Regions from separate parts of the Streptomyces sp. NPDC104309 genome, predicted to be linked through region 1. Evidence: riboswitches for the same ligand, from Rfam matches in the RefSeq annotation. Region 1 holds a riboswitch; each other region holds the start of a gene.

Region 1 (7,825 bases):
ACGGGCGGGACGGGCGGGACGGGCGGGACGGGCCATGCCGGGCCGTTGTCCGTGGCCGGTGGAAGACTGAGACGCGGATCTGAGACGCAGATCACAGAATTCAGGCAAACGGTTCATAGGAGTACGGGAAGAGGTGAGCGCCATGGCAGGCGCACCGGCCGGCGTTCCGACGATCTATCCGACGATTCTGTACGACGACGCGAAGGCCGCGATCAAGACGCTGACCGAGGGCCTCGGCTTCACCCAGGAAGCGGTGTACGAGGGGGAGAACGGCCAGGTGCTCCACGCGGAGCTGTCCTGCGGCAACGGCAGGGTGATGCTGGGCTCCAAGGGTCGCGAGGGTGCCTTCGCCAAGGCGATGCGGGACGCGGGTCCGGCCGGTGTCTACGTCGTGGTGGCCGAGGTCGACGCGCACCATGCCCGCGCCGTGGAGCACGGGGTGGAGATCCTGATGCCGCCCACGGACCAGGACTACGGCTCGCGCGACTACATGGCGCGCGACGCGGAGGGCAATGTGTGGAGCTTCGGGACGTACGCACCGGGGTCGGCCGGCTGACGGCCGGACGGGCCCGGGACCGGGCCCGTCCGGCGCGGGAACACCGTGCTACGCGCCGCCCGTGTGCACCTGGAACGCGGCCCGGCGCACCGCTTTGGCCAGTGCGGGGTCCGGGTGCGCGGCGGCCAGGGCGACCAGGACCTGCACGGTGCGCGGGTGCCCGACGGCCCGTACCTCGTCCAGCAGCGCCGGGACGGTGCCCTGGACGGCCGAGTCGAGATGGCGGACCAGCAGCCCGGTCTCCCCGTGGTCGGCGACGGCCGCGGCGGTGTCCACCCAGAGCCAGGTGGCCTCCTCCCGGCTGAGGACGTCCTGGGCGTCCTCGGGGTCGGTTCCCTCGTACTCGGCCAGCCACAGCAGCGCGTAGGGGCGCAGCGAGGGGTCATCGGCGACGGAGCGCACCTCGGGTTCGGCGGGGGCGCCGACCACCCGGAGCGCCTCGAAGGCGAGCCCGCGCAGCAGCGCGTCCTCGCCCCGGGCGACGGCGAGGAGTTCGGCGACGGCGCTGCCGACGGGGCGGGCGGCGAGCCAGGCGCGGTATTCGTCGCGGGCCGGGCCGGGGGTGAGCCGGGCGCAGCCGAGGAGCATGTCGGCGGCGGACTGTTCGATGTTCCCGGCCGGGCTCTGGGCCGCGACGCAGATCTGTTCCAGCTTGACCCAGACCGCCCAGTTGCCGAGCGGGGTGAGGGTGGCGTGCCCGGCGCCCAGGGTGAGCGCTCCGACGGCGGCCAGCCCCTCCAGGGCCCAGTCCAGAAGAAGGGCGACCAGGGCGGCGGGGTGCGCCGCGGGGGCGGCTTCGGCCGGCTCGGGCGTCGCCTCCGGTCCGTACGGCACCTCGCAGCGTTCCTCGTGGAGTTCCGCGACGCGCTGGCCGAGAAGGTCCAGGAGGGCGGGCACGGTGACCGGGCCGGCCGAGAGCTGGAGGAGGGAGAGCACCTGCGGCACGGCCTCGACGGCCTCGGCGACCGCGGTGGACTCGATGCCGTCGGGCGCGGGGTGGACGAGCGACCAGGCGTCGAAGAGCGCCACCCAGCCGCGCAGCACGGCGGAGTCGTCGCGGTCCCAGGCGCGCAGCCGCCAGCCGGGACGTGCGGTGCCCCCGTGCAGTTCGACGAGACCGGCGAGGCGGGCCCGGTCCCAGCCGGAGCGCGCCTGGGCCGGGGACAACTCCAGGGCCGTCGCGGCCCGTTCGAGAGCGTGGGCGGCCGGCGGCGGAGCGCCGGGGATCGCGCCGTCCGCCGCCCAGCGGGCGATCCGTACGGCGTCGGCGAGGGCCGTCCTGGCCTGACGGGCCAGTTCCGCCCGGGGCGGGGTGCCCTCCGGGGGGCGCGGGGCCGGCCTGGTGCGCCGGGTGGTCACGGCCTTGCGAGCGGTGGCGAGGGGTCGCGGGCGGACAAGTCGCAGCCTGGAGTCGCGCGGAGTACGGGACGTCACGGGGAGCAGTCTTGCCCCTGACGGCCCGAAAGCCCAAACGGAACCCGAATCAGCGGGAGGAGGGGTGCCGGGCCGGCTCCGGCACCAATCGGCCGATCCCTGGCATCAGCTCACATCAGGGGCGTGAGGAAGCGGCGCAGGGCCTCTTCGTAGTGAACCGGATCGGCATTCCACATCGCCGCATGCGGAGCCTGCGGTACGGCGTGCAGCGCGACCAGTTCCGGGCGGCGGGCGGCGAGATCGCGGGAGGGCTGCCAGGGGGCCAGGGTGTCGTCCGGGCCGTGGAAGATCAGGGTCGGGGCACGCAGCGCCGGTGCGAGGGAGCCGTCCAGGAGCCGGGCGCCGCGCACCCCGGTCTGCCCCTGCGCGGCCCGGACGGCGAGCGGCAGCAACGCGGCGGGGACACCGCGGGCCGCGGCCAGCGCGCGCAGCGTGGTGGCCCAGTCCAGGACCGGGGAGTCGAGGACGAGACCCCCGATCCGGTCGCGCAGCGCGGAGTTGACGGCCGCGTGCAGCGCCATCGAGGAGCCGGTGGACCAGCCGTGCAGGACGACCTTCTCGGCTCCGTACCGCACGGCGAAGCGGATCGCCGCGTCCAGGTCGCGCCATTCGGATTCGCCGAGGTGGGCGAGGCCGTCGGGGGAACGCGGGGCCCCGGGGTCGCCGCGGTAGGCGAGGTCGAGCACGGGCAGGCGCAGATCGTGCAGGAACTCCATGACGTTCATGGGGTGTTCCCTGGTGGTCCCGAGTCCGTGCACGGTGATCACCCAGGTGCCGCGGGGGCCTGGCAGGAACCAGGCGGGCAGGGTGCCGAGTTCCCCGGGGATCTCGACCTCCTGGTGTTCGAGGCCGAGGGCCGAGGAGGGGTCGCCGCTGTACAGCTGCGGGGTGATCCGGACCTCGGCGCCGGGTTCCAGGCTGCCCCGGTTGACGCGTTCCAGTCTGCGGACGACGGTGTCGGGGGCGTGGTGGGCGTGTTCGATCACCGGGCCGACCACGGCGTGGATGTCGTCGCCCACCAGTCCGTACGTGCCGGGCCGCAGGGCGGCGAAGGAGCGGGTCAGGGTGATCTGCCCGGCGGCCGTGGCGTGCACGGTGAGTCTGCGGTCGGCGGGGAGCGGTCGTCCGGACGGCGCCCTGAGGGCGGCGTCGCTGGCGTACCGGCCGGCGGCGACCGCTGCCGCACCGACGCCGAGGATCGTGGTGACGGCTGCTGCCGTGACTGTTGCCGGGCGCACGGCTCCAGTGTCGTGGGGTGTCCCACACCCTGCCAGCCGACGGGGCCGTCCGGTGGCCCGGCGGGGGCGGGACGGGCCGGGTCAGCCCGGCTGCCCGTATCCCTTCAGAGCTTCCTGGACGTCGCGCAGCTGAGCCGTGGAGAGGAGGTTCGGGGTGCGTCCGGGTACGGAGCTCGCGGCGAGCCAGAGCCGGCAGAGCCATTCCAGCTGGGCGGTCCGGTCGTACGCCTCTTCGAGGGTGGCTCCATAGGTGACGGTCCCGTGGTTCTGGAGCAGGCAGCCCGTGCGGTCCCGCAGGGCGGCGAGCATGTTCTCGGCCAGCTCCTCGGTTCCGTAGCGCGCGTAGGCCGCGACCCGGACGGTGCCGCCGAGCATGGCGGCGGCGTAGTGCACCGGGGGCACCTCGGGGACCAGGGTGGAGACGGCCGTGGCGTGCACCGCGTGAGTGTGCACGACAGCGGCCGCGTCGCTGTTCCGGTAGACCGCGAGATGGAGCGGGAGTTCGCTGGTCGGGGCCAGTTCACCAAGGACCCGGTTGCCCTCCGGATCGACACCGACGGCGTCCTCGGGGCCGAGCCTCTCGTACGGCACGCCGCTGGGGGTGACCAGGACCGTCCCGCCGACCCGGGCCGACACGTTTCCCGAGGTTCCCACGACGAGGCCGTCCGCCGCCGTCCGGCGGGCGGTGGCGACGACCGCGTCCCAGGCCCGTCCGATCGCGTCCCGCTGCTGCTCGCTCATGCGGAGATCCTGTCAGCCCGGGAGCCGAACGGACATGCGATCGGCCACAGAAGTCACAAACCGGTGAAGTTCGCAAAAGGGGTGGCGAGGGCCGAAATCAGGCCCCTTGAGGCCCCGTCCCGGGCGCCCGCCACACCGGGGAGGACAAACAGAGCGACCCGGCTCCGTTTGGAGTCACCACAGTGCCCTCCCCAGTTCATCTTCCGTTCACCCAGGTTGCCTACGGTCCACCTGCCAATGACGTCGAACGATTGCCTGGGTAAATGGAACACATCACGCTGCTCCTCGCGATTGTGATCGTGACAGCTCTAGTGTTCGATTTCACGAACGGTTTCCACGACACCGCCAACGCGATGGCCACGACCATCTCGACCGGTGCGCTCAGACCGAAGACAGCGGTGGCCATGTCCGCCGTTCTCAACCTCGTCGGCGCGTTCCTGTCCGTGGAGGTCGCCAAGACGATCTCCGGCGGAATCATCAACGAGAACGGGTTGCGGACAGAAGTCATCTTCGCGGCACTCGTCGGCGCCATTCTCTGGAATCTGCTGACCTGGCTGGTCGGACTGCCGTCCAGCTCCTCGCACGCCCTGTTCGGCGGCCTGATCGGTGCCGCCGTGATGTCGGCGGGCTGGTCGTCGGTCGACGGCGGCACGGTCGTCACCAAGGTGCTGCTCCCCGCGGTCGCCGCCCCGATCGTCGCCGGCCTGGCCGCGCTGCTGGCCACCAGGCTGACGTACCGGATCGGCGGGAAGATCCGCAACGACGCCCAGGAGAAGGCCACCGCCAAGGGCTACCGCGCCGGTCAGATCGCCTCCGCCGGACTGGTCTCCCTCGCCCACGGCACCAACGACGCGCAGAAGACCATGGGCATCATCACCCTGGCCCTGGTCACCGGTGGCGTCCTGCACCCCGGCGCCAACCCGCCGGTCTGGGTCATCGTCGCCGCCGGTACGGCCATCGCGCTCGGCACCTACCTGGGCGGCTGGCGCATCATCCGCACCATGGGCAGCGGCCTCACCGACCTCAGGCCGCCGCAGGGCTTCGCGGCCCAGACCAGCGCGGCCACGGTCATCCTGGCCTCCTCGCACCTCGGCTTCTCCCTCTCCACCACCCAGTCCTGCTCCGGCGCCGTGATGGGCGCGGGTCTCGGCCGTCAGGGCGGCGTGGTCCGCTGGTCCACCGCCACCCGGATGTTCGTCGCCTGGGGTCTGACCCTGCCGGCCGCGGGCCTGGTCGGCGCGGGCGCGGAACTCCTCACCAAACAGGGCACCTGGGGTGTCGTCGTCGTCGCGGCGCTGCTGGTCTCGGGCTCCGGCTCGATCTGGCTGGTGTCGCGCCGCAAGCCGGTCGGCCACGGCGATGTCACGCCGGCGGACGGCGCGGCCGAACCGGCGGGCGTCGTCACCACGGCCATCGCCGCCGTCAGCCCGCCGCCCACCGCGGCCCAGGCGACGGCCCAGGCAACGGCCCAGGACCTCAAGACCACCATTCCGGCCCCGGCCGGCACCCCCCAGGACCCGGCGCGACCCGCCACCGTCTAGGTCAGCCGTCCAGGCCGGCCGTCTAAGGAATCAGCATGAAAATCGACTGGGCAGCCCTCGGCTCCGTCTTCGGCGTCTCCCTCGTCGTCACCGTCGCGCTGGTGGGTCTCTTCACCCTGGGCATCGTCGGTCTCTCCAAGCAGCCCGAACCGGCGGCGCAGGGCGGCTCCGGCGGCTCGCTGCTGCTGGCCCGCGCCGGCGCGTACGTCTGCTTCGGGCTGTGCGCGGCGGCGGTCGCGTACGGGATCTATCTGATCGTCGCCTGACCCCTCCCCCGCGCACTCCCCGACGGGCCGGACACACCTCGTGTGTCCGGCCCGTTCCGGTGTGCCCGACCCGATGTGGGCCTCAGCACACTGCGCCGCCGCAGGTCAACAGCAAGTTGACGGGCGTTCGCGGAGCGTGGTGGACTGCCGGAGCCAATTACGGCGACAGCAGAGGAAGCCGGTGCGAATCCGGCGCGGTCCCGCCACTGTCACCGGGGAGCAGTCCCCCACACCGGAAGTCACGGCGCGCGCGAGCGGGCTGGAAGGCCGGGGGTACTGCGGATCCGGGAGCCAGGAGACTCTCGTCGCCGGTCACGTCGAACCAGGGCGCGGACCCTGAGTGAGGACATATCGCCATGCCTGGCTGCCGTGCGTCCGTTGCTGTGGCGCTCTCGTCGAGAGCCGCCTGTACGAAGGTCCTTCGAGGCGCGTCGGCCGGTTGAGCCGTGCGTGCCGATCGCATTTTCGCGTACGGCGCCACGGCCGGTCTGATCGGCGATCTGCTGCTCGGTGACCCTCGCAGGGGGCATCCGGTCGCCGCCTTCGGGCGGGCCGCGGCGAGCGTCGAACGCCGGCTGTGGCGCGACCACCGCGGGTGGGGCGCACTGCACACCCTTGTCCTGGCCGGAGGCGCCGCGGGGGGTGCCGCGCTGATCAGCCGTGCCGTGCGCGGCCGTCCCGCCGCCTGTGTCGCGCTGACCGCGGCCGCCACCTGGTCCGTCGTCGGCGGCACGTCCCTGGGGCGTGAGGCCCGGACGATCGGCGACGCCCTGGCGGCCGGTGACCTCGAACTGGCCCGCGAGCGGCTGCCGCATCTCTGTGGACGCGACCCGCACTCCCTCGACGGACCGCAGATCGCCCGCGCCGTGGTGGAGTCCGTGGCCGAGAACACCTCGGACGCGGTGGTCGGCGCCCTGGTGTGGGGCGCGCTGGCCGGGGTGCCGGGGCTCGTCGGCTTCCGGGCCGCCAACACCCTCGACGCCATGGTCGGCCACAGGTCGCCCCGCCACCGGCGCTACGGCTGGGCCTCCGCCCGCCTCGACGACGTCGCGGGCTGGCCCGGAGCCCGGCTCACGGCCCTGCTCGCCGTGGCCACCGGGGGGCGGCCACGTGGCGCGGTACGGGCCTGGCGGGCCGACGCGGCCGAGCACCCGAGCCCCAACGCGGGCCCGGTGGAGGCCGCGTTCGCGGGCGCGCTCGGCGTGCGGCTCGGCGGGACCCTCGCGTACGGCGGGAGGGTCGAGCGCCGTCCCGTCCTCAACGGGGCGACGGGCCGGGCGGTGGAGACCGAGGACATCGAACGCGCGGTACGGCTGTCGCGCCGGGTGAGCGCGCTCGCCCTGGGCGTGTGCGTGGCGGGACGGCTGGGCGCGGGCCTCGCCGCACGACGCGTCGCGGGACACCGGACCACGGGAACGCGCACGGGGAACACCCGGATCGCAGGACGGAGACGGACATGAGCGGCGGACTGCTGGTCGCCGGGACCACCTCGGACGCGGGCAAGAGCGTCGTCACGGCAGGCATCTGCCGCTGGCTCGTGCGCCGGGGCGTGAAGGTGGCGCCCTTCAAGGCGCAGAACATGTCGCTGAACTCGTTCGTCACCCGCGAGGGCGCCGAGATCGGGCGCGCCCAGGCCATGCAGGCCCAGGCCGCCCGGGTGGAGCCGTCCGCGCTGATGAACCCCGTCCTGCTCAAGCCCGGCGGCGACCGCTCCAGCCAGGTCGTCCTGATGGGACGGCCGGTCGGCGAGATGAGCGCCCGCGGCTACCACGGAGGCCGGCAGGAAGCGCTGCTCTCCACGGTCGTGGACTGTCTGGACCGGCTTCGGGGCACCTATGACGTGGTGATCTGCGAGGGGGCGGGCAGTCCGGCCGAGATCAATCTGCGGCGCACGGACATCGTGAACATGGGCATCGCACGCGCGGCCCGCTTCCCGGTGGTGGTCGTCGGCGACATCGACCGCGGGGGCGTCTTCGCCTCCTTCTTCGGCACGACGGCGCTGCTCGACGCCGAGGACCAGTCGCTGATCGCGGGCTACCTCGTCAACAA
Region 2 (7,825 bases), on a different contig from region 1:
GGGCGGCGAGTGCGGCGGCGCGGCCGGCCTCGGTCTGGGAGCCGGTAGCCACCACGACCGCCCTGGCCCGGCCGGCTACGACGGTGGTGCTCTGGAAGACCATGCAGCTGCGGTCGGCAACGGCTGCCTGCGGCTTCGCCGCCACCTGCTTGCGGGTCGGCAGGGACTCGCCGGTGAGCGCGGACTCGTCCACCTCCAGACCGTCGACCTTCAGTAGCCGGGCGTCGGCCGGCACCACGTCGTTGGTGTGCAGCTCGATCACCTCGCCCGGCACCAGGCGCTCCGCCTCCACGACGGACGGTTGCTCGTCGTCCGGCCCGGCCAAGCGTCTGGCCGTGTGCCGCTGGCTGGTGACGAGGGCCGACAGGGCACGTTCCGCGCGCAGCCGCTGAAAACCGCCGACCAGGGCGTTGACCGTCACGGCACTGGTGACCAGGAACGCGTCCACCCCGGAACCCAGCAGGGCCGATGCGGTGGCACCGACCATCAGGACCGGCGTCAGCGGGTCGTCGAGTTCGGCCCATGTGGCGATCAGCAGACGGAATCCCCAGCGAACCGGCGAGATGAACGGGGCGACGTACGGATACGCCGCGGCGGCACGCGCGAACCGGCTCGCGTCGGTGCGCAGCGTCATCAGGGCGGTGGGTGCGGAGCGCGGCGCCCTGGCCAGCCGGGCCAGCACCTCTCTCGGCTCCAGCGCGTGCCAGGGCACCCGCGGCCTGGGATGCGGAGTGGCGTGCACGGCAGCGCCCAGCGCGGCCCACCAGCCCCAGACCAGCGCCGCGGCGACGGCGATGTTGACCGGACTGAGCCGCACTTTGAGAGGAAAGGGCGGCTGACCGGTGCGCGTTCCTCTGCTGAGCACCAGGAGTGCGGACAGTGCTGCGCCGGCCTCGGTGAAGAACTGGGCATGGTTGCCGACCGTCCGTGCCGCCGGGACCGCGCACAGCAGCCGCCACACACCCGCCAGCCCGCGCACGCACATCACGTCCGCACCCCAGACGACGGCGCTGCGCTTGTCGGTGATCGCGACGGCGATGTCGCCGGCGAGGAGCCCTTCGGTCACGTCCCGGCCGCGGGCGGACAACCGCTGTCTGCCCGGCCCCGACGACAAGGGGCGGTCCGAGGAGTATTCGTGCGGGACGCGCGCCACCGTCAACACCGTCCGCCCCTCGTCCTGCAGGGCGCGCACCACATCGGCGAACGGCCGGTCGGCGGGGGCGAGTTCATCGGCCAGTACCCCGAACTCGTCCAGCGAATCGTTCTCGACGACCACGACGTGCAGGCCCGCGCGCCGCGCCGCGTCCAGCGCGGCCTCGGCCATCGGGTCGGTCTCCCAGCCGACCAGCACGGTGCCGACGTCCTGGTCGCCCAGTGAGGCGATCATCATGCCCGTCTCCGCCGGCGGACCGCCGGGTACCGGGCGCAGGCCGAGGTACGCCTCCTCCGCCGTACCGGCTGCCTCGCCGTTCCCCCACGAGACATCCCACGAGGTCCCCTGGAGAGCCCTGGTGGCGGCCTGCCAGAGCTGGTGATGGTCCCAGTCGTCGGTGCTCGGGTGGACCTCCAGCACACACAGCCGGTAGCGGTGCAGCGCTTCCGGGTGCAGCACCACGGTGTCCACGAGTTCGAGCCGACGCAGCCGCTCGGCGTCGCGGACCAGGGCGTCCTCGCGGGCCAGCAGGGTGCTCAGCGCCGCGGTGAAGCCGGCCGGGCCGTACCTCGCCGCCTTGGGGGTCCCGGCAAGTACGGCCTCGGCAGCTTTGCCCAGGTCACGGGTGAACAACAGCGTCGTCGCCGCCCCGGCCAACATGCCGTTGACCGCGGCGTCGGCGTACTCCTCCCCCGGGCAGGCCCGCAGGGGCGGCCGCTCGATGTCGTTCCCGGCAACTGTCAGCCGACTGGGTTCGCACAGCGCGTCGTGCACCGCGTCGAACGCGGCGAGCCGAGCCAGGGCCGCCACCAGTTGGGTGGTCCGCAGTGCCGCGTCGAGCAGCAGCGGTGTGGGCGACTGACCGACGCCGTTGGCCGCCGCATACGCCGCGGCGAGCAGCAGATCGGTACCGTCGGTGCCCAGCGAGCGGCGCAGTAGGGCCCGCACCCGCGAGTCCTCCCGCAGCAGCGTCGCCACGGCCGATACCGCCTGGGGCGCCTGCTGCACGCGCGCGCTCCGCGCGGTCAGCGCGGCGGCGACCCCAACGGCGTCGCACGCCAGGCCGACCAAGCTCGCGCGCACACCGCCGGCAGCGCCCGGATGTGCATGGGCCAGCGTTGGCTCACCGACCTGCTCCAGACCGTGCCCGGCGGCCAATTCGGCCGCCGCGTCCGCCACATCCTCATCGGCCCCGTCCTCGGCAAGCTGTACGACGAGCCGCATCAGCCCCCCGTCCCAATAGGCGCTCACCACGTCGGGGTGCTCGCACAGCTCGGAAGCAACCTTCGCGGCCGCGTCCTCAAGACGCGCCACAGACTTCAGCGGAGCGTCCGGGGAGTGGTGCAGGGCGAGGTGCATACGCGATGCGGCGTGCCAGTACCCGACCTGAGGAGCCATGGCATTTCGGGCAGCCCTGCCGAACAGCAGCCCCGCCCTCGACACGGCCGCCGCGCCACCTACCGCACTCCGCACACCGGCGCTGACGATCTCGGTAGCCACGTGCCCCGCCGCCGACGCCGATGGTGTCATACGGCGAGTGGCCCGGACCGGGGCAGTGGCAAGAGCGCTGCTCAGCTCTGCAACGGGCAACAGGGGCAGCAAACGCGACAGCATCTCTCACCTTCACGGGCTCGTCGTCAGGCCGTTGTGCGGGACCGGGCCTTCGAGCCCGAGAGTGAGCGAACCTGCCACCCGGCGACGGGCAGCGGGCGATCAAGCACGCTGAGGGTGTTCAGCTCTTCTTCCGCCCGGCTGCCGCAGGCTTTCGCGCGCTGCCGCGCTGCCCGGACGGGCCGGCCTTCGCCTTCCCTTTCGCGCCGGTCGCCTTCGTCGACGTCTTGGCCGAAGCCTTCGCCGGCGACTTGGGCTTCCGCGAAGCCGTCGAAGCGGTCGACGCCTTGGCCGACCGGGCCGCCTGCTTGGCCCGCAGCCCGTGACCGGCACCTGCCGACTCCTCGGTCACGTCCTCACGGCGCGGCTGGGTCAGCCACACCACCGCGGCGCCTGCGACCGCCACCGGCCACTCGATCAACCCCACCGCACCGAGCAGACCGGCTCCGGCGTACGCCGTGACCCGCCGGGCGTGCGGCGAGACGACTCCGACGGAGTCCAGTACGCCGTCGAAGACACCCTTGACCACCTCGACACCCGGGACTCTGTCCACGACCGTCGTCATGGTCTCCATGGGGTGTGCCAAAACGTCCTGGACGGGATGCGTCGCCGGCTTCGTATCGCCGGAGCGTCGTCCAGCGGCCTTCACAGCCATGATCGCTCCTTCCGAAAGGCTGGCGAGGCGGACAGCGGCGCGCTGCCGTATCCCTCACCTTCCGACCTATCGTGTCAAACGTCCGCATACCCGGCAACGCTGATGGAGCCGAATGGGTACGCAGCGTAAACGCGCGGTGTACGGACAGGCTCGTTGTACTGACGGGCTCGCTGATTCCGCGGTCTGACAGACTGGGCCCCGAAATCTCAGGCGACGCGCGTCAGGAAACCGGTGTGAATCCGGTACGGTCCCGCCACTGTGACCGGGCTGCAGCAGCCCGGAAGCCAGACACTGGCCGCGCCGCCTTCTCCGTACAGCCAGGGGACGAGGACATCCCCCGGAAAGGCTCGGTCATGCTCCGGATCCGCCATGTACCACTCGCGCTCATACCGCTGCTTCTGCTGCCGCTCACCGGCTGTGGCTCCGGCACGGGCGGCGAGGGCAGGACAGAGGCCGCACCGGCCGCCGACGGTTTCCCCTACACGGTCACCAACTGCGGTACGAGGACGACCTTCGACGCCCCGCCGAAGCGGGCTGTCACCATGAACCAGCACGCCACCGAGATCATGCTGGCCCTCGGGCTCCAGGACCGGCTGGCCGGGACGGCCTACCTGGACGACAGCATCCTGCCGAAGTACCGGTCCGCATACGCCACAACCAAGGTGCTCGCGAAGGAGTACCCCTCCAAGGAGGTGCTGCTCGGTGCCAACCCCGACTTCGTCTACGGCGGTTACAGCAGCGCCTTCGACAAGGCCAGGGGCCAGGACCGGGCGGGGCTCCGGAAGAGCGGCATCAACACCCGGCTGAACATCGAGTACTGCACCAAGGGCAAGGTCGGTATCGATCAGCTCGCCACCGAGATCACCCAGGTCGCCAGGACCTTCGGCGTACCGGAGCGCGGCAGGAAGCTGATCGCCGAGGAGCGGCAGAAGATCAGGGCGGTCGAGACAGAGCTCAAGGGCTCCTCACATCCCTCGGTGTTCGTGTACGACTCCGGCGACAGCTCCGCGTTCACGGCGGGCGGCAACGGCATCGGCAACGAGATCGTCCGGCTCGCCGGGGGCAGGAACGTCTTCGCGGACCTCGATGGCACCTTCGGCGACGTGTCCTGGGAGCAGGTCATCAAGCGCAGGCCCGAGGTGGTCGTGATCTACGACTACGGCGGCACCACGGTCGCGGCCAAGAAGAAGCGGCTGCTGAACGACCCGGCGCTCGCGGACGTACCGGCGATCAGGAACAAGAGGTTCGCGGTACTCCCGCTGTCCTCGGCCGTGCTCGGCGTCCGGGTCGCCGACGCCGTGCAGGACCTGGCCGGGCAGCTGCACCCCGGTACCCCGTGAGCGCGGAGTCCGCCCGCCCCCGCCTGAAGGCCGTCCTCCGCTCGACACCCGTCGTGATCGGCGTCCTCACGGTGCTGCTGCTCGCGGCGGCGGTGGCCGGCCTGGCGCTCGGCCCGGTACGGATTCCGCCGGGCGAGGTGGTGCGTACGGTGCTGGGCGGCGAACGCACCGGCGCGTACCAGACGATCGTGTGGGAGGTACGGCTGCCCAGGGTGCTGCTCGGGGTCGTCGTCGGCGCCGGGCTGGCCCTGTCGGGCGCGGTGCTCCAGGCGCTGGTGCGCAACCCGCTGGCCGATCCGTTTCTGCTGGGCGCCTCCTCCGGGGCGTCGGCGGGCGCCGTCGTGGTCATCGTGCTGGGGGTCGGCGCCGGTGCCGCCGCCGATGTGGCGCTGCCCGCCGCCGCGTTCGCCGGGTCCATGGCCGCACTGGTCGCCGTCTACGCGATGGCCCGGCGCGGCGGCACCATGACGACCGGTCGGCTGATTCTGGCCGGGGTGGCGATCCAGTATGTGCTGTCCGCGTTCACCAGCCTGATTCTGGTGCTGTCCTCCCGGGCCGAGCAGGTGCGGGCGATCCTGTTCTGGACCCTGGGCGGCCTGGGCGGCGCCCGCTGGGACGAACTGGCCCTGCCCGCCGTGGTATTGGGCGTCGGGGCCGTACTCCTGATCAGCCTGGCCCGTCCGCTGGATCTGCTGCTGACCGGGGAGGAGGGGGCCCGCAGCCTCGGCCTGGACCCCGGACGTTTCCGGGGCGGGGTCTTCGTGCTGGTGTCGCTGATCGTCGGCGTACTGGTCGCCTACAGCGGGGCGATCGGCTTCGTCGGCCTGATGATCCCGCACGCCGCCCGGCTGATCGTCGGCGCGTCCCACCGCAGACTGCTGCCGGTGACCGCGCTCGGCGGGGCGGTCTTCCTGCTGCTGGCCGATCTGCTGGCGCGGACTGTGGCGGCCCCCGAGGAGATTCCCGCCGGGGTGGTCACCGCACTGGTGGGCGGCCCGTTCTTCCTCTGGCTGCTGCGCCGTTCCAGCCGTACCGAAGGGATCACCGGATGAGCCCGGCGCCGTCCCCGGCGGCGCTCGCCGCCGACGGGATCAGCTACGAGGTGGCCGGCCGCACCCTGCTCGACGGGGTCGCGCTGGACGCCGCCCCCGGCGAGACGGTCGGCCTGGTCGGGCCGAACGGCAGCGGCAAGACCACCTTTCTGCGCTGTGTGTACGGCGCCCTGCGCCCCGCAGCGGGGCGGGTCCTGCTGGACGGGGCGGACGCCGCGGCCCTCGGTGTGAAGGAACGGGCGCGGCGTGTCGCCGTCGTACCGCAGGACAGCCCCGGCGCCTTCGGCCTGACCGTGCGCGAAGTGGTGGCGATGGGCCGCAGCCCGCACAAACGGTTCTGGGAGCAGGACGACGCCGACGACGCCCACCGCATCGACCGGGCGCTGCGGCGTGTCGGCGCAGTGGCCCTGGCCGACCGGCGGTTCGAGGAACTGTCCGGCGGGGAACGGCAACGGGCCCTGATCGCCCGCGCCCTGGTCCAGGACCCGGGACTGCTGGCGCTCGACGAGCCCACCAACCATCTGGACATCCGCTACCAGCTGGAGATCCTCAGCCTGGTGAGGACGCTGGGCACCACCAATCTGCTGGTGCTGCACGACCTCAACCTGGCCGCTTCCTACTGCGACCGGCTGTTCGTCCTCAGCGCCGGACGGGTGGTGGCGTCCGGCTCCCCGCACGCGGTGCTGACGGAGGAACTGCTGGCGGAGGTCTACGGGGTGCGGTCCCGGATCGATGCCCACCCGGTCACCGGCTCCCCCAACGTCGTCTACCTCCCGCTGTCATGAGCGACAACACGTCCCCTGCCTGGACGCCCCTGCCGCACGGGCCACGCCGGCAGATCACCGAAGGCGAACCGTCCGCGGCGCGATACCCACCGTCGACGGCAAGGGGGAGAACAGGGTTCCCTGCCTGCTCCGGCTTCCCAGCAGGAGCAGGGCGCCTGCCGCTCGCACGTCCAGGGGCAGTCCCTCGTCGTGGAAGCACTGCTTGAGCCGGTCCCCGTGGGTGTCTTCATCGATCGCTTCGGGCTCGGCCTTGGCATGGTGCGGGACCAGCAGGTCCCGGCTGTGGCCGCGGACCGCGGCAGCCCGCTCGGCCGCAGGTCCCGGAGAAGTCCCCGGGGTCCGGTGTGGTTCGAGTCCGGACCGTCGACGTTCGCGCACGAAGGCCGCATCGCCCGACGGGCCGCGGCGGCCGCACCGGAGCACGGTGTGGTGATCGCCGGATCCGGCGAGAACTGGCTGCTCACGGAAGAAATCCCGGACGGCGGACCGGCGGCACACGGCCGTCCGCCGCAAGCCGCCGCGCGCATCCAGCCGGCATCCGTCGGGCGTACCGCCGAACTGACAGCCCTCGGCTGCCCCGAACGCGGCCCCGAGCAGCTGCTGACCGACTTCCGAGCCCTGGCGGACTTCACGTAGCCTCGGCCCGGACCGCGCCGGGGCCGGGCCGCAGCTCGGTGCAGTCCCCGCTCGGGCGCAAAGTCCCAGAGAAGTCCCACGGATGCCGCCGCCCCCTTCCGAACCAGCGTTCAGCCTGGCCAGAGAGGGGGCGGCGGCCTTTGCCGGTCAGATGTCCCGGAAGATCTCGATCTGCGCGCCCACGGAGTTGAGGCGCTCTGCGAGCTCCTCGTAACCGCGGTTGATCACATACACATTGCGCAGTACGGACGTGCCCTCCGCCGCCATCATGGCGAGCAGCACCACCACGGCGGGCCGCAGTGCGGGCGGGCACATCATCTCGGCGGCGCGCCACCGGGTCGGGCCCTCGACCAACACCCGGTGCGGGTCCAGGAGTTGCAGCCTGCCACCCAGGCGGTTCAGGTCAGTGAGGTAGATGGCCCGGTTGTCGTAGACCCAGTCATGGATGAGGGTCTGGCCCTGGGCCGAGGCGGCGATGGCCGCGAAGAAGGGCACGTTGTCGATGTTGAGCCCGGGGAACGGCATGGGGTGGATCTTGTCGATCGGCGCCTCCAGCTTGGAGGGCCGGACCGTGAGGTCGACCAGCCGGGTAC
Region 3 (7,825 bases), on a different contig from region 1:
CGGTGAGGCGGTTGGGACCGCCCTCACTGATGGTGAAGATCTGCGGGAAGGCCTTGAAGACCCAGATGACCTCAAGGAAGGTCGTGGCGTAGAGGAAGGGCCGCAGGAACGGGAACGTCACCGAGGTGAAGCTCTTCCACACACCGGCGCCGTCGAGCGCGGCGGCCTCGTACAGCTCCTTGGCGATGGTGGTGGTCGCCGCGTACAGGTTGATCGCCACGAACGGGATGGACTGCCAGACGATCAGCAGGGTCACCACGAAGAAGGTGGAGAACTGCGATCCGGTCCAGTTGAAGTCGGCCATCGAGTGCCAGCCGAGCTTGTCCAGCACGTAGTTGACGATGCCGAAGCGCGAGGCGAACAGCCACTGGAACACCGTGGACGCGGCCACGACCGGCATCGCCCAGGCGAGCACCAGGCCGATCATCAGGGTGAGCCGCATCTTCTTGCCGAGACGGGCGAGCAGCAGTCCGACCAGGGTGCCGACGATCATGATCAGAACGACGTTGACGCCGGTGAACACGATCGTGCGGAGCGTGACCTTCCAGAAGTCCTCACCGGTGAGGATCTCCTGGTAGTTCTTGAAGCCGTTCCACTCGGTGACATGCTGGATCAGCTGTCCCATATTGAGGTTCTGGAACGACAGCATGACGTTCTTCACCAGGGGATACCCGAGGAAGATCGCCGTCACCGCGAGCGCGGGAACCAACAACAGGTACGGCGCTGCGCCGATACCCACCCTCCGCTTGCTTCCCCCGGGCCGCCCGACGGGTGTTTTCCCGTCCTGCCCGCGGACCGCGGCCGTCCGGGCCGCCTCCGTGGGATCGGTTTGCACTGCCATGCTCGCCATCTCTTCCGACAAAGCCCTACACGGAACGGTGCGTACCACCGGGGCGGCGGGTCGGGACCCGCCGCCCCGGCGCGGGACGCGCTACTGCGATTACTGCTGCTGGCTGAGGCGCTTGTTGAGCTCGCCCTCGACCTGCTTGGCGGCGTCGGCGGGCGACTTGCCCTGCAGGACCAGCGTCATGTAGGTCTTGATCGGGTTCGGCGGGTTCTCGACCGGCGCCCACTCCGGGATCAGCGGCGTGGTGCCACCGGACTTGGCGGCGGCCGGACCGGCGGCCTCGGCGGCGGGCTGGCCCACGGTGTACTTCTGCATCGCGTCGTTCTTCGGGGACCAGCCGGCCTCCTTGATGAGCGCGCCGTCGTTCTGCTCGGAGAGCGCGATCTTCAGGAACTCCTTGGCCAGGTCCTGCTTCTTGCTGCCCGCGGCCACGGCGAGGTTGGAGCCGCCGAGGAAGACGCCCTCGGGCTTGTCCGCCGTCTCACCGGGGATGGTGAAGAAGCCGATGTCGTCCTTGAGCTTCGGGTTGGCCTTGATGGCGGTGCCGGCCTCGTAGCCCATGGCGATGATGGCGCCGGTCTTGCCCTTGGCGAAGACCTCGGCCTGCTGCGGGGTGGCCTCGTCCTTGTCCTTGGGCGCCTTGGAGTAGGCCTGGTACTGCTTGTAGACGTCCATGGCCTCGGCGACCTTCGGGTCGCCCAGGTTGGAGACGTACTTGTCGCCTTCCTTCTTGACCGGCGAGACGTCCTTGCCGACGAGCAGGCCGTCGAAGAAGTACCAGTTCTGGCCGGGCAGGTAGATCGGCTCGGCCTTGCCCTTCTCCTTGATGGCGTCGAACGCCTTGAAGAGGTCGGCACGGGTCTTCGGAGTCTCGGTGATACCGGCGTCCTTGAAGACCTTCTTGTTGTACATGACGACGCGGTTGCCCACGTACCACGGCAGGGCGTACTGCTTGCCGTCGTAGACGGAGGGCTGGTTGACGCCGTCGGCCCAGGCGGAGCCGATCTCCTTCTTGAGGTCACCGAGGTCGGCGAGGCCGCCGGTCTTGGCGTACGCCGGGGTCTGGGTGTTGCCGATCTCCAGGACGTCCGGCGGGTTGGACTCGGAGAGGGCCGTGGTGACCTTCTGCTGAATGCCGTTCCAGTCCTGGACTTCGATCTTCAGCTTGGCCTTGGTCTTCTTCTCGAACTCATCGGTGACCGTCTTGGTCCACCCGGGCGGGTTCGATCCCGACATCGTCCAGACAGTCAGGGTCTGGCCCTGGTAACCGTCGGCGCCCGCCTTCTTGCCGCTGCCGCCGTCGTCGGAACCACAGGCCGCGATGCCGATCATCATGCCCGCGACGCCGATCGCCGCGATGAGCTTGCGCTTCACGCCAAACCCTCCTCAGGGATACTGCAACCCCGCCCACCGCGAAGACTTTCGACGAGTACTGCTGGGGCTGGACCTGGTCTTTAATGGTTTAGACCAGTACCGGGAGCTTGGCCTAGACCTTTAGGGGTGTCAAGGGTGTATAAGAAGTGCACTCGCGTCCGTTATAGGACCGACACCTAAGGGAGGGCGACGAGCCGTGACCGGACCGTGCCACCATGTGAGCCGCGACAGACGGAGGAGCCGGTGACGGCAGCAACGCAGCAGTCGGGAAGGCGGGCCATGGGTGCCGACGGGGGCAGTACGGAGAACGAGACGGGCGCGGCCACGCGGACGGCACGCGTCCCGAAGTACTACCGGCTGAAGCGACATCTCCTCGACATGACGGACACCATGCCGCCAGGCACCCCCGTGCCGCCGGAACGGACCCTGGCCGCCGAGTTCGACACCTCGCGCACGACCGTGCGCCAGGCGCTCCAGGAGCTGGTCGTCGAGGGCCGGTTGGAGCGCATCCAGGGCAAGGGCACCTTCGTCGCCAAGCCGAAGGTCTCGCAGGCCCTGCAACTCACCTCGTACACCGAGGACATGCGCGCCCAGGGGCTGGAACCGACGTCCCAGTTGCTGGACATCGGCTATGTCACGGCCGACGACACGCTCGCCGGGCTGCTCGACATCACGGCCGGTGGCCGCGTGCTGCGGATCGAGCGTCTGCGGCTCGCCAGCGGGGAGCCGATGGCGATCGAGACCACGCACCTTTCGGCCAAACGCTTTCCCGCGCTGCGCCGTTCGCTGGTGAAGTACACCTCGCTCTACACCGCGCTGGCCGAGGTGTACGACGTCCGGCTGGCCGAGGCCGAGGAGACCATCGAGACCTCGCTCGCCACCCCGCGCGAGGCCGGACTGCTCGGTACGGATGTGGGCCTGCCGATGCTGATGCTGTCCCGGCACTCGCTGGACGGGCGGGGCGAGCCGGTGGAGTGGGTGCGCTCGGTCTACCGCGGCGACCGGTACAAGTTCGTGGCGCGCCTGAAGCGGCCGACGGACTGACCCCGGACGCGGCGGCCGGCGAATTCCGGCCCTCGCACTCGCACACCCGGCCGTCGACGGCCTCCGTGGAACGCATCACTCCACGGGGGCCGTTCGGCTGTCTCCGTACGAGCCGGCTCCCGCACGTTTGACAACATTCCGAACATTCGATCCCATTCGCGGGGCCGTTGCCGGACCGCAATGCGGACAGGGGGTGACGGTGACCGGAAGCCTCCCCTAGATTTCCTGCGCATTACAACAGGTGATCAGCGAGGGGACGGAGTCGCCGCATGCCGGCAGAGCCTGAAGGAAAACCGCCCACCATCACGCCCGTGCGGGTAATCATCGCCCTCTGTCTCGTCGCGCCGTTCGTGGCGATGCTCTGGGTGAGTTCGTACGCGAAGGTGGACCCCACCTTCATCGGCATCCCGTTCTTCTACTGGTACCAGATGCTCTGGGTGCTGATCTCCACCGCGCTCACGATGGTCGCGTACAAGCTGTGGCAGCGTGACCAGCGCGCCCGCAAGGGGGGTGCGTCGGCATGAAGGACGGCGTGAACGGCGTCGCGCTCGGCGTCTTCATCTTCTTCTTCCTGGCCGTCACGGTCATGGGCTTCCTCGCGGCACGCTGGCGCAAGGCCGAGAACGAGGCCAGCCTCGACGAATGGGGCCTGGGCGGACGGTCGTTCGGCACCTGGGTCACCTGGTTCCTGCTCGGCGGCGACCTGTACACCGCGTACACCTTCGTCGCCGTGCCCGCGGCGATCTACGCGGCGGGCGCGGCCGGCTTCTTCGCCGTGCCGTACACCATCCTCGTGTACCCGCTGATCTTCACCTTCCTGCCGCGGCTCTGGTCGGTCTCGCACAAGCACGGCTACGTGACCACCTCGGACTTCGTCCGCGGGCGCTTCGGCTCGAAGGGGCTGTCGCTGGCGGTCGCCGTCACGGGCATCCTCGCCACGATGCCGTACATCGCGCTCCAACTCGTCGGCATCCAGGCGGTGCTGGACGTGATGGGCGTCGGTGGCGGCGAGAACACCCACTGGTTCGTCAAGGACCTGCCGCTGCTGATCGCGTTCGCGGTGCTCGCCGCGTACACCTACTCGTCCGGCCTGCGGGCACCGGCGCTGATCGCGTTCGTCAAGGACGGGCTGATCTACCTGGTCATCGTGGTGGCGATCATCTACATCCCGATCAAGCTCGGCGGCTTCGACGACATCTTCGCCAAGGCGGGCGAGGCGTTCTCGCAGACCAACCCGGCGACCGGCAAGCCGCGCGGCGCGCTGGCACCCGGCGAGGCGGGCCAATGGGGTTACGCCACCCTGGCGTTGGGCTCGGCGCTGGCGCTCTTCATGTATCCGCACTCGATCACGGCGACGCTCTCCAGCCGCAGCCGCAACGTGATCCGGCGCAACACCACGATCCTGCCGCTGTACTCGCTGATGCTGGGCCTGCTCGCGCTGCTCGGCTTCATGGCGATCGCCGCCGGGATCAAGGTGGACAACGGGCAGTTGGCCATCCCTCAGCTGTTCGAGGACATGTTCCCGGACTGGTTCGCGGGCGTCGCGTTCGCCGCCATCGGCATCGGCGCGCTGGTGCCCGCGGCGATCATGTCGATCGCCGCGGCGAACCTCTTCACCCGCAACATCTACAAGGACTTCCTGAAGCCGGACGCCACCCCGGAGCAGGAGACCAAGGTCTCCAAGCTGGCGTCCCTGCTGGTGAAGGTCGGCGCGCTCGCCTTCGTCCTGACCATGGACAAGACGGTCGCGATCAACTTCCAGCTGCTCGGCGGGATCTGGATCCTCCAGACGATGCCGGCCCTGGTCGGCGGGCTGTTCACCCGCTGGTTCCACCGCTGGGCGCTGCTCGCGGGCTGGGCGGTCGGCATGGTGTACGGCACGGTGGCCGCGTACGGGGTCGCCAGCCCGACCCAGGCGCACTTCGGCGGTTCGTCCAAGGAGATTCCCGGCATCGGCGAGATCGGCTACATCGGTCTGACGGCGTTCGTGCTGAACGTGGTCGTGACGGTGGTGCTCACCTTCGTCCTGAACGCCGTGAAGGCGCCCGCCGGAATCGACGAGACCTCCCCGGGCGACTACACGGCCGACTCGGGCGACCCGGGCGTCCAGGCGGCGCTCCCGCCGGCCACGGCCGGAGCGCCGGGCGGCGGCCACTGACGAGCGCTCCGACACCGGCCGACGGCCCGTCGAGCCCCCTTCTGCGGGGCGCGGCGGGCCGTCCGTGCGATCGGGGCCGGGCGGCCCCGGAGAGGGCCGCACAGCTCGTTCTGTGGGCTTGGCCCGAGTCGGCCGACACAACATGTGGGGGCTGCCTCATCGGGCGGCCCCCACATGTATGCTCATGCTCGCTGTCGCCGCAGGGGAATCCGGTGCGAATCCGGAACTGTCCCGCAACGGTGTGTTCGGTGCGCTTTTGCGCACCCCCGAGTAAGTCCGAGGACCTGCCGACAGCGCATCCGGCTCGACCGAACCGGATGCCAGACGTCCGGGCCTCGCGGATGGGCCGGTGGACGCCGTACGGAGTGCTGCCCCGCTCGGGCCCACCTCTGCCCGGCTGCCCCGTTCCCCGCCGGCCCCGAGCCGAGCGAGGGAGAGCACCACGTGACCATCGCGCCAGCCGATCCGGCTTCAGTCGCCGTGTCCGAAGCGGCCGAGTCCGAGGGGACCGCACACGACGGGCCGGGGACCGCACTGCTGCGGACCCTGACCGACCTCACCGTCGATCTGCCCGACACCGACCCCGGTCGTGTCGCCGCCGCCGCGCTGCGCGGGCGCAGCGCCCGGTCGGACGAGGCCGAGCTGCGCTCGCTGGCCACCGAGGCCGCCGCGGGGCTGATCTCCGAGGACCCCGCCTACTCCCGTCTCGCCGCCAGGCTCCTGACCCGCGCCATCGTGGACGAGGCGGCCGGCCAGGGCGCCGTCTCCTTCTCCTCCTCCGTCGCCGTCGGGCACCGCGAGGGCCTGATCGCGGACCGTACCGCCGAGTTCGTCGCGCTGCACGCGGACGCCCTCGACGCGCTGGTGGAACGCTCGCTCACCGACGGCGCCGACGACCGGTTCGGCTACTTCGGGCTGCGGACCCTGCACAGCCGCTATCTGCTGCGCCACCCGCACACCCGCCAGGTCATCGAGACGCCCCAGCACTTCATGCTGCGGGTCGCGTCCGGTCTCGCCGAGGACGATTCGCGACGCGCCCTGGACGAAGTGACCGCGCTGTACGGGCTGATGAGCCGGCTCGACTATCTGCCCTCCTCGCCGACCCTGTTCAACTCCGGTACCCGGCACCCGCAGATGTCCTCCTGCTATCTGCTGGACTCCCCGCTCGACGAGCTCGACTCGATCTACGACCGCTACCACCAGGTGGCGCGGCTCTCGAAGCACGCGGGCGGCATCGGGCTCTCGTACTCCCGTATCCGCGCCCGCGGTTCGCTGATCCGCGGCACCAACGGGCACTCCAACGGCATCGTGCCGTTCCTGAAGACGCTCGACGCCTCCGTCGCCGCGGTCAACCAGGGGGGCCGCCGCAAGGGTGCCGCCGCCGTCTACCTGGAGACGTGGCACGCGGACATCGAGGAGTTCCTGGAGCTGCGCGACAACACGGGCGAGGACCAGCGGCGTACGCACAACCTCAACCTGGCGCACTGGATCCCGGACGAGTTCATGCGCCGGGTCGACACGGACGGCGACTGGTCGCTGTTCTCGCCCGCGGACGTGCCCGAGCTGGTCGACCTGTGGGGCGACGACTTCGACGCCGCGTACCGGGCCGCCGAGGCCAAGGGGCTGGCCCGCAAGTCGATGCCGGCCCGCGAGCTGTACGGCCGGATGATGCGTACCCTCGCCCAGACCGGCCAGGGCTGGATGACGTTCAAGGACGCCTCCAACCGGACCGCGAACCAGACCGCCGAGCCGGGCCGGGTCGTCCACTCCTCGAATCTGTGCACCGAGATCCTCGAAGTCACCGATGACGGCGAGACGGCCGTCTGCAACCTGGGTTCGGTCAACCTCGGCGCGTTCGTCGCCGACGGCACCGTCGACTGGGAGCGGCTGGACGCCACCGTCCGGACCGCCGTGACCTTCCTCGACCGGGTCGTCGACATCAACTTCTACCCGACCGAGCAGGCCGGCCGCTCCAACGCGAAGTGGCGCCCGGTCGGCCTGGGTGCGATGGGCCTGCAGGACGTCTTCTTCCAGCTGCGGCTGCCGTTCGACTCCCCTGAGGCGCGCGCGCTCTCCACGAAGATCTCCGAGCGGATCATGCTCGCGGCGTACGAGGCGTCCTGCGAGCTCGCCGAACGGTCCGGCCCGCTGCCCGCGTGGTCCGAGACGCGTGCCGCGCGCGGGGTGCTGCACCCCGACCACTACGACACCGAGCTGAACTGGCCGGAGCGCTGGGACGCGCTGCGCGCCCGCGTCGCGAAGAGCGGCATGCGCAATTCGCTGCTGCTCGCCATCGCGCCCACGGCGACGATCGCCTCGATCGCGGGTGTGTACGAGTGCATCGAGCCGCAGGTCTCCAACCTCTTCAAGCGCGAGACGCTCAGCGGTGAGTTCCTCCAGGT
Region 4 (7,825 bases), on a different contig from region 1:
TACCACTCGGCGCGGCTCGGCAGGGCCGAGACGGAACTGCGGGCGGTTCTGGAGCGCGACCCGGTGGAGCCCTACGCCCGGCTGATGCTGGGCCGCACGCTTGAGCGTCAGGGACGGAGCGCGGAGGCGACCGGCCATCTGCGAATGGCGGCGGCATTCTCCGGAGACTTCGACTTCGACGTCGACGGGGACCGGAGGACCGGCGCCTGACGGTCGCGAGGGGTCTCAGCGGTCGCGAGGGGCGTTCGACAGACGGTTCAGCCATTCCGTCAGGAGGGCGCCCTCTGCCGCGGTGAGTCCCGGGTCGGGCGACTGCCGCAGCAGTGCGTTCAGCCGGGCCGCGGTGGCCGGCAAGTGTGGCTCGGACGCGGCGGCCCCCGCGTGGTCCGTGTCGGCGGCGGTGCCGGACACGTCCGGGGTGAAGACCGCGGCGTGCACGGCGTCGCGGACCCGTCGCGACATGCTCGCGTCGCCGAAGGTCGCGGGGCGGGCGACGAGCATCAGCGCCACGCCCACATGGGCCGACATCACCATTTGCGCGGCCAGCTCGGGAGCCATCCGGAGCTTGCCCACCGCCGCGGCCCGTTCCAGGTCCCTGGTGAGGATCTGGTGGGACTCCAGGGCCGCGGCCGGTGGGGTGCGCATGGCCGGTGAATTCATCAGCCGGTAGAGATTGGGGTTCTGCAGGGCGAACTCGACGTGACTGTCCCAGCCGTCGCGCGGGTCCTCGACGGGGTCCGCGCTCTCGCCACGCTGCCGCTTCGTCGCCAGGTACGTGTCGAAGCCGTGGTCCACCACCGCGGACAGCAGGCCTTCCTTGTCCCCGAAGTGGCGGTGGAGCGCCGGGGCCCCACCTGCGCGGCCTCGCACACGGCCCGGGTGGAGATGTCCCCGTTCGGGGACTCCGCGACCAGACGCGCCGCCACTTCCAGGATTCGTGCTCGTGTGCTCATCGCACGGACGCTATCAAGCGGATGAGGCGGGGCGACGGCGGGCGGCGTCACCCCCGCCGCTCAGACGATGCCGCCGTTGGCGCGCAGCACCTGACCGTTGACCCAGCGGGCCGGGCCGGCCAGGAAGGAGACCACCCCGGCGATGTCCTTGGGGGTGCCCAGCCGCTCCAGCGGTGGCTGACCGGCCAGCTTCGCGATGGTCTGCTCGTCCTTGCCGTCCAGGAACAGTGCGGTGGCGGTCGGTCCGGGTGCCACGGCGTTGACCGTGATGTCCCGCCCGCGCAGCTCCCGGGCAAGGATCAGGGTCACGGCCTCGACAGCGCCCTTGGTCGCGGCGTAGGCGCTGTAGCCGGGCATGGCCAGCGACAGCACGGAGCTGGAAAAGTTGATGACCGCCCCGCCCTCGCGCAGGCGGCGGGCCGCCTGCTGGTCGACGACGAACGTTCCGCGGATGTTGGTGCGGTACATCCGGTCCAGCGCCTCCAGGTCGGTGTCGACCAGCGGCGCCGGCGTCATGCCGCCGGCCGCGTGCACGACCACGTCGACTCCCCCGAAGGTTTCCTCGGCCGTGTCGAAAAGGGCCGAGACCGCGACCTCGTCGGCCACGTCGGCGCGGAAAGTGATGGCCTGGCCGCCCTCCTCGGTGATCGCCGCCGCCGCCGACTCGGCCTCGGTCCGGTTTCCCGCGTAGTTGATGACGACGGCGAAACCGTCCAACGCCAGCCGCTCGGCGCTCTCGCGGCCGATGCCCCGGGATCCCCCGGTGACGATCGCCACCCGGCGCGCGGTGGTGGGCTGCTCGCTCATGACGGTGCTCCCCGTTCCAGGCGGCTGGTGCGTTCACCAACCCGACGTGATCAACGCCAACACCAGGAAGTTAGCAACGCTACCTCGTTCGTAGCAGCGCTACGCGCAGCGCTCTCCCGGCCCCACAGGACCCCGCACGACCCCGTCCCGCCGCTCGCCGCTCGCCGGACACTCGTCCCGGACAATCCGGATGCCGTCCGCCCGCCCCTCGTGATACTTCACTCGGTCATGACCGATCTTGAGACTCCCCGCCTCCTGCTCCGCCTGATGAGCGCCTCCGACGCCTTGCGGGTAATGGCGGGCACACCGGGCGAGGGGGCCGACTGGGCGCCGGGATACCCGTCCGCCGGCGAGACGGCCGCGGCGGAGCGCTTCCTCGACGCCTGCGCGACGACGGGTGATCCCAGCCCGTTCGGCTCGTACGAGATATGTCGCCGTGAGGACGGAGTCGTGATCGGCGGGCTGGGATTCCACGGCGCCCCGGACGAGAACGGGCACGTCACGATCGGCTACGGCCTCGTTCCCTCGGTTCAGGGAAGGGGTTACGCCTCCGAGGCGCTGCGGGCGCTGCTGCTGTTCGCCCGCGAGCAGGGGGTGATCTGTGTCCACGGTGACACCGACCTGGACAACCTCGCGTCGCAGCACGTCATGACAGCCGTCGGCATGCGCCTGGTGAAGGAGGACGCGAAGCTGAAGTACTACCGGATCGACTGGGGTCGACAGGGCAAGGAGCAGTGAGTACGCGACCGTCCGTTCCCCGGGGACGGCCGCGCCTGGCAGGACGGCGGAACCCGCCGGGGAGGCTCCCGGCGGGTTCCGATGTCCGCTGGTGGTGAGTAGTGGTACGCCGGTCAGCCGGCTGCGGCGGCCCGGTTCGCCGTACCGCCTCCCGTCGCGACGGTGCCGGCCCTCGGTACGAGAAGCCGTTCCGTCAGGTGGCCGAAGACGAGACCAAAGGTCACCCAGAGGGTGGCCTGTACCGCGAGGGTGGCGAGCCGGAACTCCCAGAGCAGGGTAGCCGGGAAATCCCTTCCCACCTCGTTGAACGACGGCAGGAACGCATAGGCGACCCCGATCACGACCGCGTAGGCGGCCGATGCGGCGATCGTCGCGTTCCAGTTGCCCAGGCGGGGAGCCAGCCGCTTGCCGAGGATGACGGCGGCGACCGCCAGCAGCACACTGAGGGCGACCATCAGGAAGAACAGGGCGGTGCGGCGGCCGATGGTGTCGGGGTTGCCGACGGCCGGCGGGTTGGCCGGGTACTTCAGGAACGGCACGACGTACACCGTCAGCAGGGCGGCACCCGCGATCAGGGCCGCCGTGGCCCGTGGGCCGAATCGGCCGATCCGGCCCAGGGCGTAGCAGAAGACGAGGGCGGCGATCCCGCCGATCGCCACACCGAAGACGAGCACACCGGTGGCAAGACCCGCGGTGGACTGCACGGCGCGGCTGACGAGTTCCTCACCGCCGCCGTGGTCATGACTGTGCGACTCTTCGAGGGCGATGGCCGCGTCCACCCGGGACTCACCGAGCAGGTAGGCGACGAGCAGCGCGAGCGCGCCCGCGGCGAGGCCGGCCAGCATGCCGCGGACGAGCAGGGCTCTGACAGATATGGAGTTCATGAGGTCTTCCCCAGGATCGGACGGTACGTCAGTGGCAGGGGAAACCGAGGAGATGGCGACCGTCGTGGACCCACTCGTGGACACCCTCGCCGGAGATGACCGCGGTGGCGCCCTGTTCCGCGCCGACGAAGTACAGCAGTACGAGCATGAGGATGCCGAAGAAGACCGCCCAAGGGGCGATGGACTTCAGGGAGATGGGGGTGATCGCCGGTACGGCGGTGGCGGGGGCAGCACTCTGTGCCATGGCAGAACCTCCTGAGGGAACACGCGTCCCGATCGTGGTGCCTGAGACGAAGGTGCTGGGTCTGACTTCCCGTACGGGTACGGGTACACAGTGGCGCGACCGTGCCGGATTCTCACCGGACTTCCGTCACACCTTCGTCATGTCCGTCGGACGATACCTCCTGGGAGCGGGCAGGGCCACGGTCCCGTCGGCGGGGCCGCGACGCCCGCATGCCATGGTGAGCGCACGCGAGAGGCCACGGTTCAGGGAGTTGACCGGTTCATGACGGTACAGGTGATGCTGATCTCACCGGCACTCAACGCCGCGCTGCGCGAGGCCCGCTTCGACGACGACGCCGCGCTCGACGCGGCCGGGGCCCGGCGGGCCCGCGCCGCCGCGGCGGCGGTGCCCTCGGCCGATCGGTATGTGCGCGGGCCGTCCGAACGGTGTGCCGGGACCGCCGACGCGCTGGGGTTGCGCGCCAGGCCCGAACCCGCGGTCCGTGGCTGGGACATGGGCCGCTGGAGCGGGCGGCGGCTGGCCGAGGTGAGCGGCGTCGAGCCGGACGCGGTGTCGCTCTGGATGACCGATCCGTCGGCGGCCCCGCACGGCGGCGAATCGTTGCTGGAGTTCTGCGCCAGGATCGGCGGCCTGCTGGACTCACTGGAGTCCGGGTACGGCGAGGAGGGCGGCCGTGTGCTGGCGGTCGTCGAGCCCGCCGTGGTGCGGGCGGTGGTCGTACGGGCGCTCGCTCTGCCGGCGGAGGCGTTCTGGCGGCTGGATGTCGCCCCGCTCACCCTGACCGGACTCAGCGGTCGGTCGGGACGGTGGAACCTGCGCTGCGGTCAGCCGCTGTCCCCCGCTCCGCGGCACCGGCATCCTCGCTCCGCCACCACTCCCCGGGACAACTGAGGTGCCGGCGACCGTAGTCAGCGCATAGTCTGATGGGGCAGCTGGTTCGCCCTGTCCGCCAGACAGGCGCGTCGCAAGAGGGAACCCGGTGGGAATCCGGGACTGCCCCGCAGCGGTGAGTGGGAACGACCGCCGTCATCAAGCACTGGACCCGAGACGGGCTCCGGGAAGCGACGGCCAGTAGGTGTCTCGTACGCGAGACGTGCCCGCGAGTCCGAAGACCTGCCACTGCCCGTGCGCGTCGGACGCGCACGGTGATCCCGGTGACCTCGTGGGCGGGTCGGCGTACGGATCGGGCAGGGCAGGCGCGTCGGCACGACGCGACGGTTCGGTCCGCTCCGTCCTCCCTTCGCGCCTTCGGCACGTCCCGGGGTCGTACCAGGACACACGCTCGCGAAGGAGAGTTCCGTGACCAGCAAGTCCGCAGCCGCGGCAGCCCGGGCCACCGTGTACGGCTGTCCCCGCCAAGGGGGAGACCGGGAACTGAAGAGGGCCGTCGAGGGGTACTGGAAGGGCCGTGTCACCGCGGCCGGCCTGCGGGAGACCGCCGCCGGCCTGCGCCGCGCCAACTGGCTCCGGCTCGTCGACGACGGCATCCACGAGGTACCGACCGGTGACTTCTCGTACTACGACCACGTACTGGACACCAGCGTGATGGTGGGTGCCGTACCCGCCAGGCACCGCGACGCCGTCGAAGCCGACGGGCTGGACGGCTATTTCGCGATGGCGCGCGGTACGCAGGACGTGGCGCCGCTCGAAATGACCAAGTGGTTCGACACGAACTACCACTACCTGGTGCCGGAGCTCGGTCCCGACACTGTCTTCACCGCCGACTCCACCAAGCAGGTCGCGGAGTTCGAGGAGGCGCTGGCCCTCGGGCTCAGCCCCCGGCCGGTGCTCGTCGGCCCGGTGACATATCTGTTGCTGGCCAAGCCCGCTCCGGGCGTCGCCGCCGACTTCGAACCGCTGACCCTGCTCGACCGGCTGCTGCCGGTGTACGCGGAGGTGCTGGCCGATCTGCGCGCGGCCGGTGCCCGGTGGGTGCAGCTCGACGAGCCGGCCCTGGTCCAGGACCGCACCGCGGCGGAGCTCAGCGCCACCGCACACGCCTACCGTTGCCTCGGCGCGCTCACCGACCGGCCGCGACTCCTCGTCGCCTCCTATTTCGACCGGCTCGGCGAGGCCCTCGGCGTGCTGGCGAAGGCACCGGTCGACGGACTCGCACTCGACTTCACGGGCCCGGCGTCCGCCAACCTGCCGGATCTCGCCGCGGTCGGCGGTCTTCCGGGCAAGCGGCTGGTCGCCGGAGTCGTCGACGGCCGCAACGTATGGATCAACGACCACCAGCGGTCCCTGGCGACGCTCGGCACCCTGCTCGGTCTCGCCGACCGGGTCGATGTCGCGGCCTCCTGCTCCCTGCTGCACGTTCCCCTCGATGTGAACGCCGAGCGCGACCTCGATCCGCAGGTGGCCCGCTGGCTGGCCTTCGCCCGGCAGAAGTCCGCCGAGATCGCCACCCTGGCCAAGGGGCTCGCACAGGGCACGGACACGATCGCCGCCGAACTCGCCGCCAACCGTGCCGATCTGGCCTCGCGCAGCCGATCGGCGCTCACCCACGACCCGGCGGTACGGGCACGGGCCGCGGCCGTCACGGAGTCCGACGTGCGCCGCGAACCGTCGTATCCGCGGCGGGCGGCGGCCCAACGCGAGTGCCTGCGGCTTCCTCCGCTGCCCACCACCACGATCGGTTCGTTCCCCCAGACGGCCCAACTGCGCACCGCACGCGCCGATCTGCGGGCCGGACGCATCGACACCGCCACGTACGACAAGCGGATCGAGGCCGAGATCCAGGAGGTGCTGGCGTTCCAGGAGAAGGCGGGCATCGATGTGCTGGTGCACGGCGAGCCCGAACGCAACGACATGGTGCAGTACTTCGCCGAGCGGCTCACCGGCTACGTCGCCACCCGGCACGGCTGGGTCCAGTCGTACGGCACACGGTATGTCCGGCCGCCGATCCTGGCCGGGGACGTCTCCCGCCCGGAACCGATGACGGTCCGCTGGACGGCGTACGCGCGGTCGCTCACCGATCGGCCGGTCAAGGGCATGCTCACCGGTCCCGTCACCATGCTCGCCTGGTCCTTCGTCCGCGACGACCAGCCGCTCGGCGAGACCGCCCGCCAGGTCGCCCTCGCGCTGCGGGACGAGGTGAACGACCTTGAGACCGCGGGTGGTTGCGTCATCCAGGTCGACGAGCCCGCCCTGCGCGAGACACTGCCGCTGCGGGCCGCCGACCGCGCCGGGTATCTGGACTGGGCCACCGAGGCGTTCCGGCTGGCCACCAGTGGTGTCCGTGCTGACACCCAGATCCATACGCACATGTGTTACGCGGAATTCGGCGACATCCTCCGGGCCATCGCCGACCTGGATGCCGATGTGATCAGTCTGGAGGCGGCCCGTTCCCACATGCGGGTGGCCGACGAGCTGGCATCGGCCGGCTATCCGAGGGAGGTCGGTCCCGGCGTGTACGACATCCACTCCCCACGGGTGCCGAGCACAGGCGAGGCGGTCGCCCTGCTCCGTAAGGGACTCGAAGCGATTCCGGCCGAACGACTGTGGGTCAATCCCGACTGCGGCCTGAAGACGCGGGGCTGGCCCGAAGTGCGCGCCTCGCTGGAGAACCTGGTCTCGGCGGCCGTCGAGGTACGGGCCACGGTGGCCGGCACCGCCCACTGACCCGCGGCGCGGCCCGGGACGGGCACCCGTCCCGGGCCGCGCACAGCACGCCTCCGTGCAAGAAGCGTGGTCCGGACCAGAGCCTTGGCAGCCTCTTGGTCAGGCATGACATGATCGAGTTCGCACCTCACCCGGCGCCTGCTCGTGTCCGCCCTCCCCGTACTCGCTCCCGTCTCGGCCTCCTCCGGTCTCGCGGCCGAGGTACCCGTCCCCGAATCCCGGGCCGCTGCCGCGGCGGGGACGTTCACCGACGATTTCGACGGCGGGCGACCGCCGGGGGCGTGCCCCGGCCGACGTACGCGCCGCCGCCGCGCGGCGCGTACGTCGGCGCGTATGTCGGCGCGTATGTCGGCGCGTATGTCGGCGCGTATGTCGGCGTCCCGGGTGCGGGCGCGAGCTCACTCGTCCCGGTACGCCTCCAGCAGGCGGAGCCAGATCTCGCTGATCGTCGGATAGGAGGGGACGGCGTGCCACAGCCGGGCGATGGGGACCTCGCCCGCGACCGCGACCGTCGCCGAGTGCAGCAGTTCACCGATGCCCGGTCCGACGAAGGTGACACCGAGCAGGATCTCCCG

Evidence for each region. A riboswitch is a leader RNA that binds a small molecule or an ion and turns the genes downstream of it on or off. The one in region 1 is predicted to bind cobalamin.
Region 2: another riboswitch for cobalamin. It lies ahead of ACZ68L_RS11970 (ABC transporter substrate-binding protein); the one in region 1 lies ahead of ACZ68L_RS29655 (cobalamin biosynthesis protein).
Region 3: another riboswitch for cobalamin. It lies ahead of ACZ68L_RS13870 (ribonucleoside-diphosphate reductase subunit alpha); the one in region 1 lies ahead of ACZ68L_RS29655 (cobalamin biosynthesis protein).
Region 4: another riboswitch for cobalamin. It lies ahead of ACZ68L_RS22285 (CbtB domain-containing protein); the one in region 1 lies ahead of ACZ68L_RS29655 (cobalamin biosynthesis protein).

The regions. Positions count from the first base shown of each region.
Region 1 covers NZ_JBVJMV010000024.1:61,244-69,068, reverse strand. The annotation lists gene ACZ68L_RS29685 (VOC family protein) at 143-556, shown strand; gene ACZ68L_RS29680 (hypothetical protein) at 605-1,915, opposite strand; gene ACZ68L_RS29675 (alpha/beta hydrolase) at 2,101-3,228, opposite strand; gene ACZ68L_RS29670 (class II aldolase/adducin family protein) at 3,310-3,969, opposite strand; gene ACZ68L_RS29665 (inorganic phosphate transporter) at 4,233-5,510, shown strand; gene ACZ68L_RS29660 (hypothetical protein) at 5,546-5,776, shown strand; cobalamin riboswitch at 5,949-6,077, shown strand; gene ACZ68L_RS29655 (cobalamin biosynthesis protein) at 6,223-7,236, shown strand; gene ACZ68L_RS29650 (cobyric acid synthase) at 7,233-7,825, shown strand, end outside.
Region 2 covers NZ_JBVJMV010000006.1:329,403-337,227, reverse strand. The annotation lists gene ACZ68L_RS11980 (HAD-IC family P-type ATPase) at 1-2,767, opposite strand, end outside; gene ACZ68L_RS11975 (hypothetical protein) at 2,886-3,419, opposite strand; cobalamin riboswitch at 3,582-3,733, shown strand; gene ACZ68L_RS11970 (ABC transporter substrate-binding protein) at 3,773-4,759, shown strand; gene ACZ68L_RS11965 (FecCD family ABC transporter permease) at 4,756-5,811, shown strand; gene ACZ68L_RS11960 (ABC transporter ATP-binding protein) at 5,808-6,596, shown strand; gene ACZ68L_RS11955 (hypothetical protein) at 6,786-7,232, shown strand; gene ACZ68L_RS11950 (helix-turn-helix domain-containing protein) at 7,380-7,825, opposite strand, start outside.
Region 3 covers NZ_JBVJMV010000008.1:1,587-9,411, reverse strand. The annotation lists gene ACZ68L_RS13895 (carbohydrate ABC transporter permease) at 1-841, opposite strand, end outside; gene ACZ68L_RS13890 (extracellular solute-binding protein) at 941-2,221, opposite strand; gene ACZ68L_RS13885 (GntR family transcriptional regulator) at 2,501-3,265, shown strand; gene ACZ68L_RS13880 (DUF3311 domain-containing protein) at 3,535-3,789, shown strand; gene mctP (monocarboxylate uptake permease MctP) at 3,786-5,423, shown strand; cobalamin riboswitch at 5,602-5,729, shown strand; gene ACZ68L_RS13870 (ribonucleoside-diphosphate reductase subunit alpha) at 5,868-7,825, shown strand, end outside.
Region 4 covers NZ_JBVJMV010000014.1:215,368-223,192, reverse strand. The annotation lists gene ACZ68L_RS22310 (tetratricopeptide repeat protein) at 1-210, shown strand, start outside; partial or broken gene ACZ68L_RS22305 (TetR/AcrR family transcriptional regulator) at 226-953, opposite strand; gene ACZ68L_RS22300 (SDR family oxidoreductase) at 1,014-1,760, opposite strand; gene ACZ68L_RS22295 (GNAT family N-acetyltransferase) at 1,989-2,498, shown strand; gene ACZ68L_RS22290 (CbtA family protein) at 2,612-3,382, opposite strand; gene ACZ68L_RS22285 (CbtB domain-containing protein) at 3,411-3,626, opposite strand; adenosylcobalamin (AdoCbl) riboswitch at 3,672-3,765, opposite strand; gene ACZ68L_RS22280 (histidine phosphatase family protein) at 3,888-4,517, shown strand; cobalamin riboswitch at 4,543-4,760, shown strand; gene metE (5-methyltetrahydropteroyltriglutamate--homocysteine S-methyltransferase) at 4,926-7,250, shown strand; gene ACZ68L_RS22270 (dihydrolipoyl dehydrogenase family protein) at 7,649-7,825, opposite strand, start outside.